DNA from 3 places in the Nonomuraea sp. NPDC050540 genome. Region 3 is predicted to be linked to each of the others. Evidence: riboswitches for the same ligand, from Rfam matches in the RefSeq annotation. Region 3 holds a riboswitch; each other region holds the start of a gene.
The links. Region 3 has a riboswitch for cobalamin ahead of ACIBI5_RS43475 (ABC transporter substrate-binding protein). Riboswitches for the same ligand answer to the same signal wherever they lie in the genome.
Positions count from the first base shown of each region.

Region 1: another riboswitch for cobalamin. It lies ahead of ACIBI5_RS32990 (CbtB-domain containing protein); the one in region 3 lies ahead of ACIBI5_RS43475 (ABC transporter substrate-binding protein).
Region 2: another riboswitch for cobalamin. It lies ahead of ACIBI5_RS37890 ((2Fe-2S)-binding protein); the one in region 3 lies ahead of ACIBI5_RS43475 (ABC transporter substrate-binding protein).

Region 1 covers NZ_JBITHA010000011.1:71,587-77,182, forward strand. Annotated here, with positions in the region: gene ACIBI5_RS32975 (magnesium chelatase subunit D family protein) at 1-1,953, opposite strand, end outside; gene ACIBI5_RS32980 (histidine phosphatase family protein) at 1,950-2,639, opposite strand; gene ACIBI5_RS32985 (CbtA family protein) at 2,678-3,427, opposite strand; gene ACIBI5_RS32990 (CbtB-domain containing protein) at 3,440-3,601, opposite strand; adenosylcobalamin (AdoCbl) riboswitch at 3,630-3,777, opposite strand; gene ACIBI5_RS32995 (hypothetical protein) at 3,807-4,979, opposite strand; gene ACIBI5_RS33000 (SigE family RNA polymerase sigma factor) at 4,976-5,467, opposite strand.
Region 2 covers NZ_JBITHA010000014.1:136,513-142,108, reverse strand. Annotated here, with positions in the region: gene ACIBI5_RS37905 (ABC transporter ATP-binding protein) at 1-1,181, shown strand, start outside; gene ACIBI5_RS37900 (hypothetical protein) at 1,488-1,889, shown strand; gene ACIBI5_RS37895 (ATP-binding cassette domain-containing protein) at 2,112-2,366, shown strand; cobalamin riboswitch at 2,497-2,697, shown strand; gene ACIBI5_RS37890 ((2Fe-2S)-binding protein) at 2,865-3,548, shown strand; gene ACIBI5_RS37885 (YcaO-like family protein) at 3,790-4,941, shown strand; gene ACIBI5_RS37880 (LLM class F420-dependent oxidoreductase) at 4,962-5,596, shown strand, end outside.
Region 3 covers NZ_JBITHA010000018.1:173,402-178,997, reverse strand. Annotated here, with positions in the region: gene ACIBI5_RS43485 (fumarate reductase/succinate dehydrogenase flavoprotein subunit) at 1-1,950, shown strand, start outside; gene ACIBI5_RS43480 (PepSY domain-containing protein) at 1,978-2,589, opposite strand; cobalamin riboswitch at 2,716-2,838, shown strand; gene ACIBI5_RS43475 (ABC transporter substrate-binding protein) at 2,878-3,888, shown strand; gene ACIBI5_RS43470 (FecCD family ABC transporter permease) at 3,897-4,922, shown strand; gene ACIBI5_RS43465 (ABC transporter ATP-binding protein) at 4,919-5,596, shown strand, end outside.

The DNA.
Region 1 (5,596 bases), on a different contig from region 3:
GCTCTCGCAGTCGACGACCACGCACGCCACGCCCCTGAGCAGCCCGGCTGCCGCGTCCACGTCACCGCCCGCGGTCGCCCGCCCGTCGGTCACCACCACGACCAGCGGACGCCGGTCGGGATCGCGCATCCGCTCCACCCGCAGCACCTCCGCCGCCCTGGCCAGCCCCTCGGCCAGCGGCGTACGCCCGCCGGTCGGCAGCGACCGCAGCCGCGCCGCCCCCGCCTCCACCGACGACGTCGGCGGCAACGCCACCTCCGCGCCCCTCCCCCGGAACGTCACCAGCCCCACCTTGTCCCTGCGCTGGTAGGCGTCGAGCAGCAGGCTGAGCACCGCCGTCTTCACCGCGGTCATCCGCCTGCGCGCGGCCATCGAGCCGCTCGCGTCGACCACGAACAGCACGAGGTTGCTCTCCCTGCCCTCCCGCACGACCTCGCGCAGATCGCCGCCGCGCAGCAGCAGCCCGGCTCCGGTCCGACCCCGCTCCTTCTGGTACGGCGCCGCCGCCAGCAGAGTCGCCGGCAGGTGCAGATCCTTCACCTTGCCGTGCGGCACCCGCGCCCCGGTCGCCCTGCCACGCGGCGTACGCGCCCGCGACCTCCGCCCAGAAGCACCGGCCCCGAGCCCGGGAACCTTCATCACCGGCACCCGATACGGCGCCCCCACCCCGGCCACCGCCGTGACACCGCCCAAGGAGTCGTCCCCGCCTTCCTCCTGGTCCGCCGCCCCTCTTTGGTCGAGCTGGGAGTTGGGCCCGGGATCCGGCGTGGGTCCCGCCTCGCCCTGGTCAAGCTGGGAGTTGTGCCCGGTTTCCCCCCGGTCGAGCTGGGAGTTGGGCCCGGGATCCGGCGTGGGTCCCGCCTCGCCCTGGTCGGGCTGGGAGCCGGGGCCGTCCGGTGGGGTGTCAGGGGTGCCGCCGCCGTCAGGGTCGTCGTCGCCCCGGTGGCGGTCCAGGAGTTCCTCCAGCAGGTCCTCGTCCAGCCCCGGCGCGTCGAACGGGTCCCGGCGCCGCCGGTGCGGCAGGGACAGCCGGGCCGCCACCCGCACGTCCTCCTCCGTCACCCGGTCCCGCCCCTGCCAGGCCGCGTGCGCCATGGCCGCGTTCGCCGTGACCAGGTCGGCGCGCAGGCCGTCCACCTCGAAGCCCGCGCACACCGCCGCGATCTGCAGCAGCCGCGTGTCGGGCAGCGCGACCCCGCCGCGCAGCAGCGCCCTGGCCCGCAGGATCCGCTCGCCGAGCGCGGACTCCTGGGCGGTCCACCGCGCCACGAACTCCTCGGGTGAAGCGTCGTAGGCCATGCGCCGCCGTACCACCTCGGCCCGCTCGTCCGGGTCCCGCGACGCCTTCACCTCGACGGTCAGTCCGAACCGGTCGAGGAGCTGGGGGCGCAGCTCGCCTTCCTCCGGGTTCATGGTGCCGACCAGGAGGAAGCGGGCGGCGTGCCGTACCGACACGCCTTCGCGCTCGACATAGCAGGTGCCGAGCGCGGCGGCGTCGAGCAGGAGGTCCACGAGGTGGTCGTGCAGGAGGTTGACCTCGTCGACGTAGAGCACGCCGCGGTGCGCGCCCGCCAGCAGTCCCGGCTCGAACGCCTTCACGCCTTCGGTCAGCGCGCGTTCGACGTCGAGCGAGCCGACGAGCCGGTCCTCGGAGGCGCCGACCGGCAGTTCGACCAGGGAGGCCGGCCGCCGGTGGCGGTGTTCGCCGGGGTCGTGCGGCCCGTCGGGGCAGTCCGGGTCCGGCGCGGCCGGGTCGCAGGCGAACCGGCAACCGGCCACCACGTCCACCGACGGCAGCTGGGCGGCCAGCGCGCGGACGATCGTCGACTTGGCGGTGCCCTTCTCCCCGCGGACGAGCACGCCGCCCACCCGGGGCGAGACGGCGTTGAGCACCAGCGCCAGCTTCAGGTCGTCGAGCCCGACGACCGCGCTGAACGGGTAGGTGGCGATCAAGAGGTGACCTTCCGGTGTTCGAGGGCGTCCCGGTTGACGTGGGCGACCCGCCAGCCGCCGCGGGTGACGGCCAGCTCGGTGGTGGACAGTGGCGCGAGGTCGAAACGGGCGGCGTGCAGCGGGGGCAGGCCGAGCGCGTGGCCGAGCGCGGCGCGGATGACTCCCGAGTCGCAGATGACCAGGAACGGCCGCCCGCGCCGGCCGTCGAACCTGGCCCGCGTCTCGTCGAGCCACCCCGTGACGCGCGCCGTCATCCGGTCGAGGCTCTCGCCGCCGTGGGGTGCCGCGCCGGGGTCGGCGAGCCAGCTCGCGAGCGCGTCCGGCTCCTCCTGGGCGACCCGCGTGTACGGCAGGCCGCCCCACCGGCCGTGATCCGCCTCGGCCAGCGCGTCGACCACGATGGGCGCGAGCCCCATGGCCGAGGCGGTCTGCAACGCGGCCACCGACGGCGCGACGAACGCCGCCCCCGCCTGCCCGGCCGTCAGTATCTCCCCAAGCCCACCGGGCTCCGCGTCGCCGGGCACGCCGGGCTCGCGGAGTTCGCCGGGCTCGCGGAGCTCGGGCCGGATGCCGGGTCCCGCGTATGACGCCGTCCTGGCCAGGTCGGCGGTCCCGGCCAGAAGGGCGGCCTTCGCCAGGCTGGCGCGATCGGCCTGCTCCGGCGCCGGGAAGCAGGCTGTGCGCATGCCTGGTGTGCTGGCATGCCGTACGAAAAGCACTCCGCTCAGCTCGGTGCGGCGGCTGGGACGGCGGCGGTGGTCCGGCGGGCGGCGCGCTCGCCCGCCCAGGCGAACAGCGCCCCGAACGCCGCCCAGAACACCAGCTGTGTCCCCAGCGACGCGAGCCGGAACTCCCACAGCAACGTGGCCGGAAAGCCCGCGGGCACCTCGTCGACCCGCGGCAGCAGCGCCAGCGCGGCGACCACCGGCACGAGGAAGGTCACGACGGTGACGCTCCAGCGCGCCCACGGACCACCGGTGACCCGGCGCCCACTGGCGACCGCGATGGCCACGGCGGCCAGGCCCACCAGCACCATGACCACGTAGAGCAGGGTCCGGCTGCCGATCGTGTGGGGGTCGCCGACGGCGGGCGGGTTGGCGGGATATTTCAGGAAGGGCAGCAGGACGATCGCCAGATAGGCCGTGCCCGCGGCGGCGAACGCGAGGGCGGGGTCCGACCTGGGCCCGACCCGTCCGCGCAGCCCGGCCACGACCAGGCCGAAGATGCCGCCGACGGCGAGACCGTAGAGGCCCGTCGCGAGGAACAGCCCGGCTTTCTGCACCGGCCTGCTGACCTCGGCCTCCTCACCGTGATGATCGTCGGCGGGCGCGGCGGGCGCTGCCGCCGCCGCGGCCTCTTCCAAAGCGATAGCGCTGTCGACGTGGGGCTCCCCCGCCAGGAAGGCGAAGGCGCCCGCGAACAGTCCGGCCAGCAGGCCCAGGAGCAGGCCTCTGACCACAAGGGTGCGCACCATCGTGCCCGGCCTCTAGTGGCAGGGCACGCCGAGCAGGTGGCGCCCGTCGTGCATCAGCTCGTGGAGCAGGGTGCCGGTCTGTGAGACCGCGCCGTTGTCCATCAGGACCAGGTACGCGATCAACAGGAACAACGGCACGCTCAGCAGCCAGGGCCGCAAACGGGGAAAGGGCACGGACGTCGAAGTGGTCCCACCACTCATCAAGGCCTCCTCAGGGATGACGCGTCCCAACAGGTGAGGTCACGGCCGTGAGGTGACCTGGCTCCCGGGATCTACGTCCCGGATACAGTGGCGCGTCCGCACCGGCATCTCACCGGATTTCCCCTGACAGCCGTGAAATCTACCGGAACGTATCCTTTCCTCCGGTTCTCGTCAACAGTCACGTGATCTTCGAGAGGTCGATGATCACGTTTTCGCCCTTGAGCGGATAGTGCACGAGCCGGCCGTCGCCGACGCCCGGGTGAACCACCTGCATCCCGCCATCGTCGCCGGGCCGGATGCCGAGGTCTCCCGAGCGGCCCGTGGCCAGGTCGAGCAGCGCCTGACCGCGGCCGGCCGAGTCGAACCGCACCGTCATGAACCGGTCCGCGGCGATTCCGGGCATAGGGATCTCGGGCAGGTCCCGCTCCTGGGTGCCGTCGCGCAGGCGCATGAAAGCGGTCCGGTCCGGCCTGGCGCCGACGCAGGTGAGCACGCCGCACCGCACCCAGGTCTCGCCCGCGCGCACCACCGCCCTGTTCGTCTCGCCCGTCTCGGCGTTGACGATCTCCTCGTAGCTGGTCTCGCCGTTGGGCGTGTAATCGCTCGGCGTCCCCGCCCATGGCCAGCTCAGGATGTGGTGCCGCTCGGCCCCCCGCACCGCCTCCACCTTCCCGCCCCCGAGGGGGAGGGTGGAGACGCCGCCGCCGTCCATCACGGAGAACGCCAGCCGGTCACCGGCCACCGCCATCGTGTCGACCCGTCCCGGCACGGTGGCCAGGCGCTCCGTGCTCCCGCCTTCGAGCGGGACCGACCACAGGCCGGTGCCGCCGTCCTCGATCGTGCTCCAGAAGACCCGGTCCGTGCCGATCGTCCAGTTGCTGGCGAAGACACCCTTCGGCGTACGGATATTGGTGATCTTCCGGCTCGTCCGCGCCTCCAGGTCGTAGGCGTAGATCGCGTTGGCCTTCTCGTGGCTCTCCCACGTCTCGAACAGCACGGACCGGTCGCCGATCAGCTTCAGCGGGCGGATCTTCGCGCCGCCGCGCAGCTTGCCGGGGATCTTCGTGACGGCCGCCGGCCACACCTTCTCCACCGGCTCGGCCTCGGTGATCCGGGCCGGGGTGGAGGTGGGACGGATCGCGGGGATCGGCTGCCGCGGAGGTTCGCCGCGCAGCGCCACCGCGGCCCCTCCGGCGATCACCGCGACCGCGACCGCCGCCATCAGCGCGTTCGCGCGGATCCTGCGTCGCCTGGACCGGCCGGCGATGTGCGCGGGCAGGCCCTGGGGGGCGTGTGGCGCGCGCTCGGCGGCGTGTCCGAGGGTGGTGCGCAGCTCGTCTTCCAGAGTCATCGGGCGCTCCCGTTCGTGGCGGAGGGGCGGTCGATCGCCGAGCGGAGCCTGCTCAGCCCGAGCGAGGCGTGGCTGCGGACCGTCCCCTGGGAGATGCCGAGCACCCCGGCGATCTCCGCGTCGGTCAGCTGCTCGTAGTAGCGCAGGACGAGCACGGCGCGCTGCTTCTTGGGCAGCCCTTCGAGCGCCTGCCAGAGCCCCTGCTCGGACTCCGAGGGCAGAACGTCCTCGTGCGAGGTCTCCGGCAGGTCCCAGCCGAGCCGTTCGCGCCGCCGTAACCGCCAGGTGCTGATGTGCAGCCTGGCCATGGTCACCCGCACGTAGCTCTCCGGGTCGCGTTTGCCACGCACCCGCGGCCAGGCCCGGTGCAGCCTGATCAGCGCCTCCTGGGTCAGGTCGGCCGCGTCGTGCGGGTTGCCGCTGAGCACGTACCCGTAACGCAGGAGCGCGTCGGCGCGCTCGGCGACGAACGCCGCGAAGTCGTCCACCCTGGCCTCACCCTTCTTCTGTCCATCACATCCCAGACGCACGAAGGGCGGATTCTGTTGAATGTGAGGTGAGACGCTTTACCTACTAGTTCAGTTGCCAATACCGGTGTCACGATCTACGTTGGGCCG
Region 2 (5,596 bases), on a different contig from region 3:
GCACCGGCACCGTGCTCCAGCATCCCCGGCGCCAGTTCTTCACCGACGAGTGCGAGGCCGAACTCGCCTTCGCGATGGAGAACTTCGGCGAGCCCGCGGAGCGAATCAGGGAACGCGTCAGCGCGGCCGCCGCGGAACACCACCTGCGCCCTTTCGCCGGACGCAGGCTGCAGAACCTGTCAGGAGGACAGCAACAGCAGGTGGCCTGTGCCGCCGCGGCCGCCCACGGTCCGTCGTTGCTGCTGTTCGACGAGCCCACCTCGAACCTGTCCGCCGCCGCGGTCGAACGCTTCACGGCCACGCTGGCCCGGCTCCGCGCGAGCGGCGCGACCATCGTCATCGCCGAGCACCGCCTGCACTTCCTGCGCGGCGTCGCCGACCGCGTCGTCGCCCTGCGCGAGGGCCGCGTCGACGCGCAGTGGCGGGGTGCGGAGTTCGCCGCCCTCGACGACGACACCCTGGCGGCCGAAGGGTTGCGTTCCCTCGACCCCGTCCGGCGTCCGGAGGCACCCCGCGTCTTCGCCCGGGGCCCCAGCGTCGACCCGGGCACGCCTTCGGCGCGGCACTCGGGGGCAGGCGTGACCCTGCGCGGCGTCCGGTGCGCCTTCCGCGGCCGCCGGGTGCTCGACATCGAGGAGGCGTACCTGCCGGCCGGCGCGATCACCGCCGTGACCGGCCAGAACGGCGCCGGCAAGAGCACGCTCGCCCGCGTACTGACCGGCCTGCAACGACACGAGGGCGAGATGTCGCTGGACGGGCGGCGGCTCGGCCGGGCCGAACGCCAGCGTGTGAGCGGCATCGTCATGCAGGACGTGCAACGGCAACTGTTCACCGACAGCGTGAGCGCCGAGCTCAGGCTCAGCGGGTCCGGCGCGCCGCAGGTCGGCGGCCTCCTGCGTGACCTCGACCTCGAGTCTCTGCGGGACCGGCACCCGTTGTCCCTCTCGGGCGGGCAGCAGCAACGCCTGGTCGTCGCCGCGGCCCGGCTCGGCGCTCGCCGGATCGTCGTGTTCGACGAGCCCAGCTCCGGCGTCGACCGCCGTCACCTGCACTCCGTCGCGCGGATCATGCGCGAGCTCGCGGCCGAAGGCGTCACCGTGCTCGTCATCAGCCACGACGACGATCTTCTGGCCCTCGCCGCCGACCAGGAGCTCAGGCTCAGGGCCCTCGGTGGAGCGTGAGCGAGAAAGGTGCCGATCACCTGGCCGGCCGGGCCATCCGCGTCGGTGGGGTCGGGGCAGACCCGCCATGCGCCTGTTGAGGTATGCGTTGGCCCAGCTCACGGCGAGGTTGGCCGTGCACGGCGTGCGCCGGCTCCGCCCCTCAGGAGAGGGTGCCGCTTCGCCTGACCCATCTCGCTGCAAGCCGGCCTGACCGGGAACCTGGAGTAGGTTGCCGTAGTCATCGCGATATATCTTGACTTGGAGTGCAACGCGACATATCGTGACTTCCCGGCGATGCGTATCGACCCCTGGAGGGACGATCTCATGAACGAACTGGTGCCTGCCCTGGTTGTCCTCTTCATCGTCGTCCTCGTGCTGCTGTCGGTCTTGCAACTAGCCCTCGTGTGCGGCGCGCCATGGGGGAGCCTGGCATGGGGTGGGCGGCACCGGGTCCTACCGGGACCACTGCGGGTTGGCAGCGGTATCGCGCTGGTGCTCTATGTCGCGTTCGCAGTCGTGGTCGTGGACCGTGTCGGATGGATCGACGTGGTGGCAGACCCCGTCGCGGGTATCGGCACCTGGGCGGTGTTCGGGTTCGCCGTGCTCAGCGTCATCCCCAATGCGGTGTCCCGAAGCAAGCCGGAGCGGTATGTCGGAACATCCGCCGCGTTCATGCTCGCCGCGGCCAGCCTCGGCGTCGCGCTCAACGCGGCGTCGATTTCGTAAGCCGTCCTCGAACGCTGCGGCTGCCGACAATCCCGTCCGGCCAGGTCATGGTCTTGGAACGGCAGCTCGGCGCCGGTGCGCGGGTGAGGTTCGCTCCCGAGGACCGCTTCTTCCCGGCGGAGCTCCTGACCTCACTGCCCCGCGCGGTCCTGCACAGGCTGCGGCTTGTGGTCGGCCCGGACGCCATCCTGCGCCGGCACCGCGAGTCCGTGAGGCAGCAGCATGCCCGGACCTGTCGGCCGAAGCGGCGAGGGCGCCCAGCCGCAGTCCGTCATCTCCGCCGCCACGGCCGCCCAGGCCCACGAGTTCGGCACCCGCCTGTCCGGCGGCCGGCGCCAGCGCATCGCCATCGCCCGCGCCATCCTCAAGGACGCGCCCATCCTCGTCGTGGACGAAGCCGTCTCCAGCCTCGACACCGAAAGCGAGCAGGAGGTCGCGGCCGCCATGTCCTCCGTCCGTCCGACCGCACCACGCTGATCATCGCCCACCGGCTGTCCACCATCCTGACCGCCGACCGCATCGTGGTACGGGAATCCCGCCGCGTCGCCGAGGCCGGCACCCATGAGGCTCCTGACCGGCGATGGCGCCTACACCCGCCTCATATCCGCCCAACTGACCGGATCCGTGTCATGATGGCCGGGTAAAGGCGAGCGCGGACTGAGGAAGCCGGTGTGACTCCGGCGCGGTCCCGCCACTGTGATCGGCGAGCGGATCCCCTCGACGCCACCACCCTTCCCCGAGGGGTGGGAAGGCGGGGACGAGCCTCGACCCGAGAGCCAGGAGACTCACGCGGTCGCCTCCTCGACGACCTGGGGCGGATTTCCCCGGAGAGGAGCAGGCCATGGCGCCTGAAGAACGATGGCGTGCCGTCGGCCGCTCGATCCCGCCGTGAGTAGTCCCTGATCTCTCCAGAAACTGCCGGATTTGCCGTCCGGCCATTTAGTCATGCCCTTTTTGAGAATGGAGCCTGGAGTTATGGAAGCGGCGTCGGAAGAGTCCGTCCGCAGCACGCTCGAGGAAATCGCCGAATTCGGTTCGTTCTTCGCTCCGCACCTTGGCGGCGACCCCGCGGGATGGCACGACGTGAGCGCCGACTACGCGCGCGGATTCACCGATCTGGTCGAGGCGACCGCCGCCAGGTACGACACCGCCGAGTTGCGCATCGGCGCCTCCATCGCCCAGCTGAGCCACGCCGCGCGCCTCTGGTCGCCTGTCGTGGGCGCCGTGCTCACCCGCGGAGTCATCCCCGACCTGACCCGGCTCGACCGCGCCGACGACGACTCACGCCTGCGGCTGCCCACGCTCGCGGGATGGCATGCAGGGACGGAAGGCCAGGTCGCCGCCCTGCTCTACGACATGGTGGTGCGCCGCCACCTCGAACCGTTCGCGCGCGGCCTGCGGGTGAAAGTCGCCCCCGGACTCCTGTATGGCAACGCCGCCTCGGCCGTCGCCGAAGCCGGACGTGCCGTGGCAACCGCCCGCCCGGAGCTCGCCCCCCGGGCCGCTCGGCTGGTGAACCTGCTGCTGGCCACTGGCGGGCTGGCCGGGAAAGGCTCCCTCACCTCTCCAGAACTCGCGTTCCGGCGCACCACGTGCTGTCTCTATTACCGGGTGCCGGACGGCGATAAATGCGGGGACTGCGCCCTGCTGGACAAATGAATTCTTGAAATCCCGGTGAGCCTGTGCCTAAAGTTCTTGCGAAGAGTTCGCAACTGCATCACTTGTGCAGAATGCCGAAGGAGGACGCACATGGCGCACCACGGTTTCGCCGAACCCGATGACCCGCAGACCTGCCTGAAGTCCCACACCCCCGCGGTGGACTCGCCGTTCGAGTGGCGTGAGGACGACGACGAGTAAGACCTGATTTCCCGGTCCCGGCACACCCAGGAAGGTCTTGCTCATGATCCGCGAAGTGCGCCGGGACCGGCCACGCCACCCTGTCGTCGCCAGCATGGTCTCGTACACCGCTGTTCAAGGGACAGAGGTGACCGGTGGCGCGGCCCTCGGTGACGAAGACGCAGCTCGCCTGGCCGCGATCGGGGAGGCGATCGAGCGCCATTGCGCCAACCAGGTGCCCGGCGGCCTGACCCGAGCCGCCCACCGAGATCTGACCGAACCCGCACTCGACCCTCGGGACTTCGCCCTCTATTCTCCCGCCCAGTACGCGGCCAAGGGCTTTCCGTTCGTCCCGATGACCCGGGAACTGGAGATCACCTGGGTGCCCGCCGAGGACCTGACCTCGGGGGAGCGGGTCCTGGTGCCCGCCTCGCTGGTCTACGTCAACTACTTCACCGGCCCACGCCGCGGCGAGCCGTACACCAACTACCCGGTCCTGGCCGGTACCGCCGCCGGCCCGACGCGGGAGCAGGCGAGGCGGGCGGCCCTGCGTGAAGTGCTGGAACGTGACGCGGTCACGCTCTGGTGGGCCGGCCGCCATGAAGCCGCCCCGCTCCCGGTGCCCGAGACGGGCCCGCTGGCCACCGCGCTGGGCGAGGCGGCGACGTCCGGGCTGACGGTCACGCCGCTGGAGATTCCATCGGAATTCGGGGCGATCGTCGCCGGGGTCTTCGTCGAGGACCGCGAGCGCGGGATCGTGGGATTCGGCAGCGCCTGCCGGGAGACCGCTGAGGAGGCCGCAGCCAAGGCGTTCACCGAGGCCATCGGCACCTATGAGACCGGCCGCGTGCTGCTGCGCCTGGATCCCGGACCACCGTACCTGCCACGCCGCGCCGACCGCCGCTACCTCGACGACCTGCGGCGCGGCTGGCGTTCGGTCAACGACGTGCGCCTGCACGTCCAGCTCTACCTGGATGAACGCCTGCGGGGCGAGACGCTCGACCGGTTGCGCCACCCCGCAGGATCGCCCGCCAGGGGCGCGGCGACCTTCCGGGCCTACGCCGTGGACCTCACCGTCGCAGGCATGGACCTGCACGTCGCCCGGGTCATCGTGCCCGGCCTGTCCTGCAACGCCCCGGCCGCGTTTCCGTTCCTGGGCGGGAGCCGGATCCCGCCGTCATCAGATCTGACACCGGTGCCCCTGCCCTTCGCGTGAACCCAGGAGGAGACGAAGACATGCGGCTCGGACTTGCGATGGGCTACGGCGGCGAGCCGATGGAGGAGGTGCTGCCGGCGATCCGGCACGCCGAGAGCATCGGCGTCGACTCCGTGTGGAGCGTGGAGGAGTACGGACCGGACGCCGTCAGCGTGCTCGGCTACCTGGCCGCCGTGACCGAGCGCATCGAGCTGGGCACCGCGATCATGCAGATCCCGGCCCGTACACCGGCCGCCACGGCGATGACCGCGATGACGCTGGACGTGCTGTCGCGCGGCCGGTTCCAGCTCGGCCTCGGGCTGTCGGTGCCGTGGATCGTAGAGGGCTGGCACGGCCTGCCGTACGACCGGCCGCTGCGCCGCACCCGGGAGTACGTCGAGATCGTGCGTAAGGCCATCGCGCGCGAGGAACGGGTGGAGTACGCCGGCGAACTGTACCGCCTGCCGTACACGGGTGCGGGCTCCACGGGGCGGGCGCGGCCGATCCGCTCGGAGATGACACCGCTCTGGCCGCGCATTCCGCTGTATCTGGCGGCCATTGGGCCCGGCAACCTGTCGCTCACCGGTGAGCTCGCCGACGGGTGGCTGTCGGGGATGTACGCGCCCGAGCACGAGGCCGCGATCCTGGCTCCGCTGGACGCGGGCATCGCCGGGGC
Region 3 (5,596 bases):
GCCGGGGCCGAGCTCAGCGGCATCGAGTGCTTCCAGATCAACCCGCTGATCAAGGACTACAACGGGCCCGCCTGCGCGTACGTGGCCAACCCGTTCGGCGGCTACCAGGTCAACAACAGGGGCGAGCGCTTCGTCGACTCCGACTACTGGTCGGGCCAGATGATGGCGGAGGTGGCGGCCGAGATCGCCTCGGCCCGCGGCCCCATCTACCTGAAGCTGACCCATCTGCCGGACGAGACGATCAGCGCGGTGGAGACGATCCTGCACTCGACCGAGCGGCCGACCAGGGGCACCTTCCACGCCGGGCGCGGGCACGACTACCGCACCCACGACGTCGAGATGCACATCTCCGAGATCGGCCTGTGCGGCGGCCACTCCGCCTCCGGCGTCTGGGTGGACGAGCACGGCCGGACCACCGTGCCCGGCCTGTACGCGGCGGGCGACCTGGCCTGCGTCCCCCACAACTACATGATCGGCGCCTTCGTCTTCGGCGACCTGGCCGGAGCCCACGCCGCCGCCGCGGCCACGCCCGTGCCCGCGACGTTGCCGCAGGGGCAGGTGAGCGCCGCCCATGAACTCGTCTACCGCCCGCTGCGCAACCCGGACGGGCCGCCCCAGCAGCAGGTCGAGTACAAGCTGCGCCGCTTCGTCAACGACTACGTCGCCCCGCCCAAGACCGCCGCCAGGCTGGACCTCGCGCTGGAGTCGTTCGAGCGCATGCGCGAGGAGATCGCCTCGATGGGCGCCCGCACCCCGCACGAGCTGATGCGCTGCGCCGAGGTGGACTTCATCCGCGACTGCGCCGAGATGGCCGCCCGCGCCTCCCTCACCCGCACCGAGAGCCGCTGGGGCCTCTACCACGACCGCGCCGACCTGCCCGCCCGCGACGACGGCGCGTGGCTGTTCCACCTGAACCTGCGCAAGCGCGCCGACGGCGCGATGGAGTTCCTCAAGCGCCCGGTCGAGCCCTACCTGGTCCCGGTCGAGGAGTTCGCGCCGTCCGCCGCCGCCCCCGCCGTCCTGGCCGCGCACACCTCCGCCCCGGTACGGCGGGCCGCCCCCGTCACCACCGAGCGCACCGGCGTGGGCCGCCGCTCCCCGCGCATACTCGAGCTGCACCGCCTGGCCGAGGAACAGCCCACCACCGAGCAGCTCGCCCCTTACCTGGCCGACCCCGACCCCAAGGTGCGCAGGGCCGCGATCGCCACCCTCACCGAGACCGTCCCCGACGGCGCCGGCCCCGCCCTGGTCGCCGCCCTCGCCGACGAGCACGGCACGGTACGGCGGGCCGCCGCCACCGGCCTGCGCGAGCTCGCCGAGGTGCTCCGCCCGCCCCTCGACCTGGACGCGGCGCTGGCCGGAGGCGACGCGCTCGTCCGCGCCACCGCCCTGGACCTGCTGCGCGCGCTGCGCCTGGGCGGCAGAGACGTCTTCGCCGCCGCGATCGCCGACGCCGACCACCGGGTGCGCATCGAGGCCATCCGCGGCCTGGTCTCGCTGGACGAGCCGGACCTGGTGGCGGCCGCCGCCGGCGACCCGTCGCGGGAGGTACGAGTCTGGGTGGCCAAGGGGCTCGGCATCATCGGCAAGCCCGCGCCCGTGCTGGAGACGCTGGCCGCCGACGCCGACCCGCTGGTCAGGGCCGCCGCCCTGGAGTCGTCGGCCGGTGCGGGCGGGCCGCTGGTGGCGGCGGCCGTACAGGCGATGGACGACCCGCGGTGGCAGGTGCGGGTGGGCGCGGCCCGCGCGCTCGCCGCCGCCGACCGCGCCAGTGCGCCGGCGCCGCTCGTGGCGGCGCTGTCGGACGAGAACCTCGACGTGCGCAAGGCGGCCGTGCTGGCACTGACCCGCTGGGCGGACACGGCCGAAGCGGGCGCGGCACTGGAGGCGGCGCTGGGCGATCCGGACGCGGACGTGCGCGCTTACGCGCGACGGGCGCTGGCCGGGTAGCGCCGCCTCCTCAGCCCGTCATGTGCGTCAGCCGGTCGATTCCGGCTCGGCCGACGGCGAGACCACGCTGCCGTCGTCCGCCTTGATCTTGACCTTCGCCTTGGTCCCGTCTGCGGCGGTCACGTCGGCCTCCCAGACCACCGTGCCGTTGTCCCTGTCCAGGGACAGCTCGGTGATCTTGCCGTCCGGGTACTCGCCGGCGACCTTCTCCGCGGCGTCGGAGTAGGTGGTCTTGGCCGCCTCGGCCTGCGCCTTGTGCTTGGCCTTCTCCGCGTCGTCGTCGGCCTCCGCCGACGGCGTGCCGACGACCTTCCAGGTCATCGCGTCGACCCGGACCTTGCTCTCGGCGCCGTCCGCGCCGATGACGGTGACCTTCCACACGCCCTCGTCGGAGTCCAGGCCGGTGACCGTGCCCTCCACGGCGGCCAGCGCGGCCTCGCCCGCCTTCTTGACGTCGTCGGCACCGGTACCGGCGTCCGGCGAGCCCATGTCGCTGGGATCGGCCGGCGGTGTGGCAGGACTCTGGACGGCGAGGCCGGCGGTGTTCTGGGCGCCCCCGGAACCGCAGGCCGTGATCGTGAACAGCGCGGCGGCGGCCGCGGCCGCGCGAATAGCGTGCTTCTTAGAATTTTCCCCCATGAGGTGCACGCTGCCCCGAATATCTCCTCGGCATTCCCGCAGGTCAGTAGATCATGAAGGCGTACGGCCTGGTTGGCAGCCCTCCGGATATGCCACGATAGATCCCGAAATAGGCGACGGCGGATCGAGGAAGCCGGTGTGAATCCGGCGCGGTCCCGCCACTGTGATCGGCGAGCGAGCCCCGACGAAGCCACTGCCCTTGCGGACGGGAAGGCCGGGGTGAGCGTTGACCCGAGAGCCAGGAGACTCACGCGGTCGCCACCTCACGACCTTGGGGCGGATCTCCCCATGAGAGGAACGGTGGACGGCATGCCCTTCCCCGCGAGCCCGCGCGCGCTCGTACCCCTGCTCGTCGCCTCGGCCCTGCTGGCCGGCTGTGCGAGCGCTCCCGCACCCGCCGCCGAACAGGCGGCCGGAGTCCCCGCGGGGTTCCCCGTCACCGTCGTCAGCTGCGGCGTCAGCACCACCTACGAGCGGCCGCCCCGCCGGGCCGTCGCGCTCAACCAGCACGCCACCGAGATCATGCTCGCGCTCGGGCTGGAGAAGTCGATGGCGGGCACCGCTTACCTCGATGACGCGATCTTGCCCGAGTACAAGGCCGCCTATGACCGGATCAAGGTACTGGCCAAGGAGTACCCCTCCTTCGAGGCGCTGCTCTCGGCCGAGCCGGACTTCGTCTACGGCGGCTTCGAGAGCGCCTTCGACGCCAAGGAGGGCCGCGGCCGGGACGTGCTGGCCAAGTCCGGCATCGACACCCACGTCAACTCCGAGGAATGCCCGAACGGCCCGGTCACCGCGGCCCAGGCCGAGGAGGAGATCCGTACCATCGGCCGCGTCTTCGGCGTCGGCGAGCGCGCGGAGCGGCAGATCGGCGCCATGCGGACCGTCCTGGACGGCGTTGCGAAAAAGCTCGGCGACGTCGAGCCGGCCAAGGTGTTCGTCTACGACTCCGGCGACAAGACCGCCTTCACCGCGGGCGGCGCCGGGATCGGCAACGAGATGATCAAACTGGCCGGCGGGGCCAACCTCTTCGCCGACCTGCCCAAGGCGTGGGGAAACGTCTCCTTCGAGCAGGTCGCCGAGCGCGCGCCCGAGGTCATCGTCATCTACGACTACGGCCAGACCACGGTCGAGGCCAAGAAGAAGTTCCTGCTGGCCAGCCCAGCGCTCAAGGACGTGCCCGCGATCAAGAAGCAGCGGTTCGCCGTGCTGCCCCTGTCGTCGGCGGTGCTCGGGGTGCGGGTGCCGGCCGGGGTGGAGGCGCTGGCCCGGCAGATCCATCCGGACCGGTTCAAGTGACGCGGGCGGTGCGGCGTGCGCCGTACCCGCTGATCCTCGCGGTGCTCGCCGCCGCGCTGCTGCTGGCCGCGACGGCGGGCGTCGCGGCGGGCTCGGTCGGCCTGCCGTTCGGGGAGGTCTGGTCGATCCTGCTGCACCGGCTCCGGCTGCCGCTGGGCGAGCCCACCTGGCCGGCCGTGCGCGAGACGATCGTCATGGACGTACGGCTGCCGCGGGTGCTGCTCTGCGCGGTCGTCGGCGCCGGGCTGTCGGTCTGCGGCATGGCCCTGCAGGCGCTGGTGCGCAACCCGCTGGCCGACCCGATGCTGCTCGGCGTCTCCTCCGGCGGCACCGTCGGCGCGGTCGCCGTGATGGTGCTCAACCTGTCGGTGTTCGGCGCGCTGACGCTGCCCCTGGCCGCCTTCGCCGGCGCCCTCCTCGCGCTCTTCCTCGTGTACGGCCTGGCCAGAGCGGGCGGCCGGATGACCACGATCCGGCTGGTGCTGGCCGGAGTCGCCACGGCCGAGGTGCTGTCGGCCGTGGCCAGCTTCCTCATCGTCACCTCCAACGACCCGCACAAGGCCGACTCGGCGCTGCGCTGGATGCTGGGCGGCCTGGCCGGCACCACCTGGGACCTGCTCTGGATCCCGGCGGCCGCCGTGCTGCTCGGCACCGCCGTGCTGCTGGGCGTCAGCCGTCCGCTCAACCTGCTGCTGGCGGGGGAGGAGGCCGCCGCCGCGCTCGGGCTGGACGTGCACCGCTTCCGCGGCGCGATGTTCGTGCTGGTGGCGCTGATGATCGGCGCGATCGTCGCGGTCAGCGGGTCGATCGGGTTCGTCGGGCTGATGATGCCGCACGTGGTCAGGCTGCTGGTCGGCGCCGACCACCGGCGGGCGCTGCCGGCCGCCGCGCTCATGGGCGCGGCCTTCCTGATCGCCGCCGACCTCGCCGCCCGCAGCCTCATCGCCCCCGAGGAGATCCCGATCGGCATCCTGACCGCGGTGACCGGCGGCCCGTTCTTCCTGTGGCTCATGCGGAGAAAGGCGGCCCGATGACCCCCGGTGAGCTGCGCGCCGAGGGCGTGAGCGTCGTGGTGAACGGACGGGCCCTGGTCAGCGAGGTCACCCTGGCCGCCGCGCCGGGGGAGCTCGTCGCGCTCGTGGGCCCGAACGGCGCGGGCAAATCCACCCTCCTGCGGACCTTCTACCGCGCCGTGCGGCCCACCTCCGGGCGGGTGCTCCTGGACGGGGACGACATCTGGCGCATGCCGGCCAAACGGCTGGCCCGTACGCTGGCCGCCGTTCTGCAGGAGTCGCCGGGCTCCTTCGAGCTGACCGTGCACGACGTGGTGGCGATGGCGCGCACGCCGTACAAGCGCCCTTTCGAGGGCGACGACGACTCCGACCGGAGCATCGTGCTGGGGGCGCTGACCGAGCTGGACGTCGCCGACCTGGCCGAGGCGCCCTTCGACCGGCTGTCGGGCGGGGAGAAGCAGCGCGTGCTCATCGCCCGCGCGCTCGCCCAGGAGCCGGGCACGATGATCCTCGACGAGCCCACCAACCACCTCGACCTGCGCCACCAGCTCGACGCCCTGCGGCTGGTGCGGCGGCTGGGCGTGACCGCCGTGGTCGCGCTGCACGACCTCAACCTCGCCGCCGCCTTCTGCGCGCGCATCTGCGTGATGGACGGCGGGCGGCTCGTGGCCGACGGCCCGCCCGCCGACGTCCTC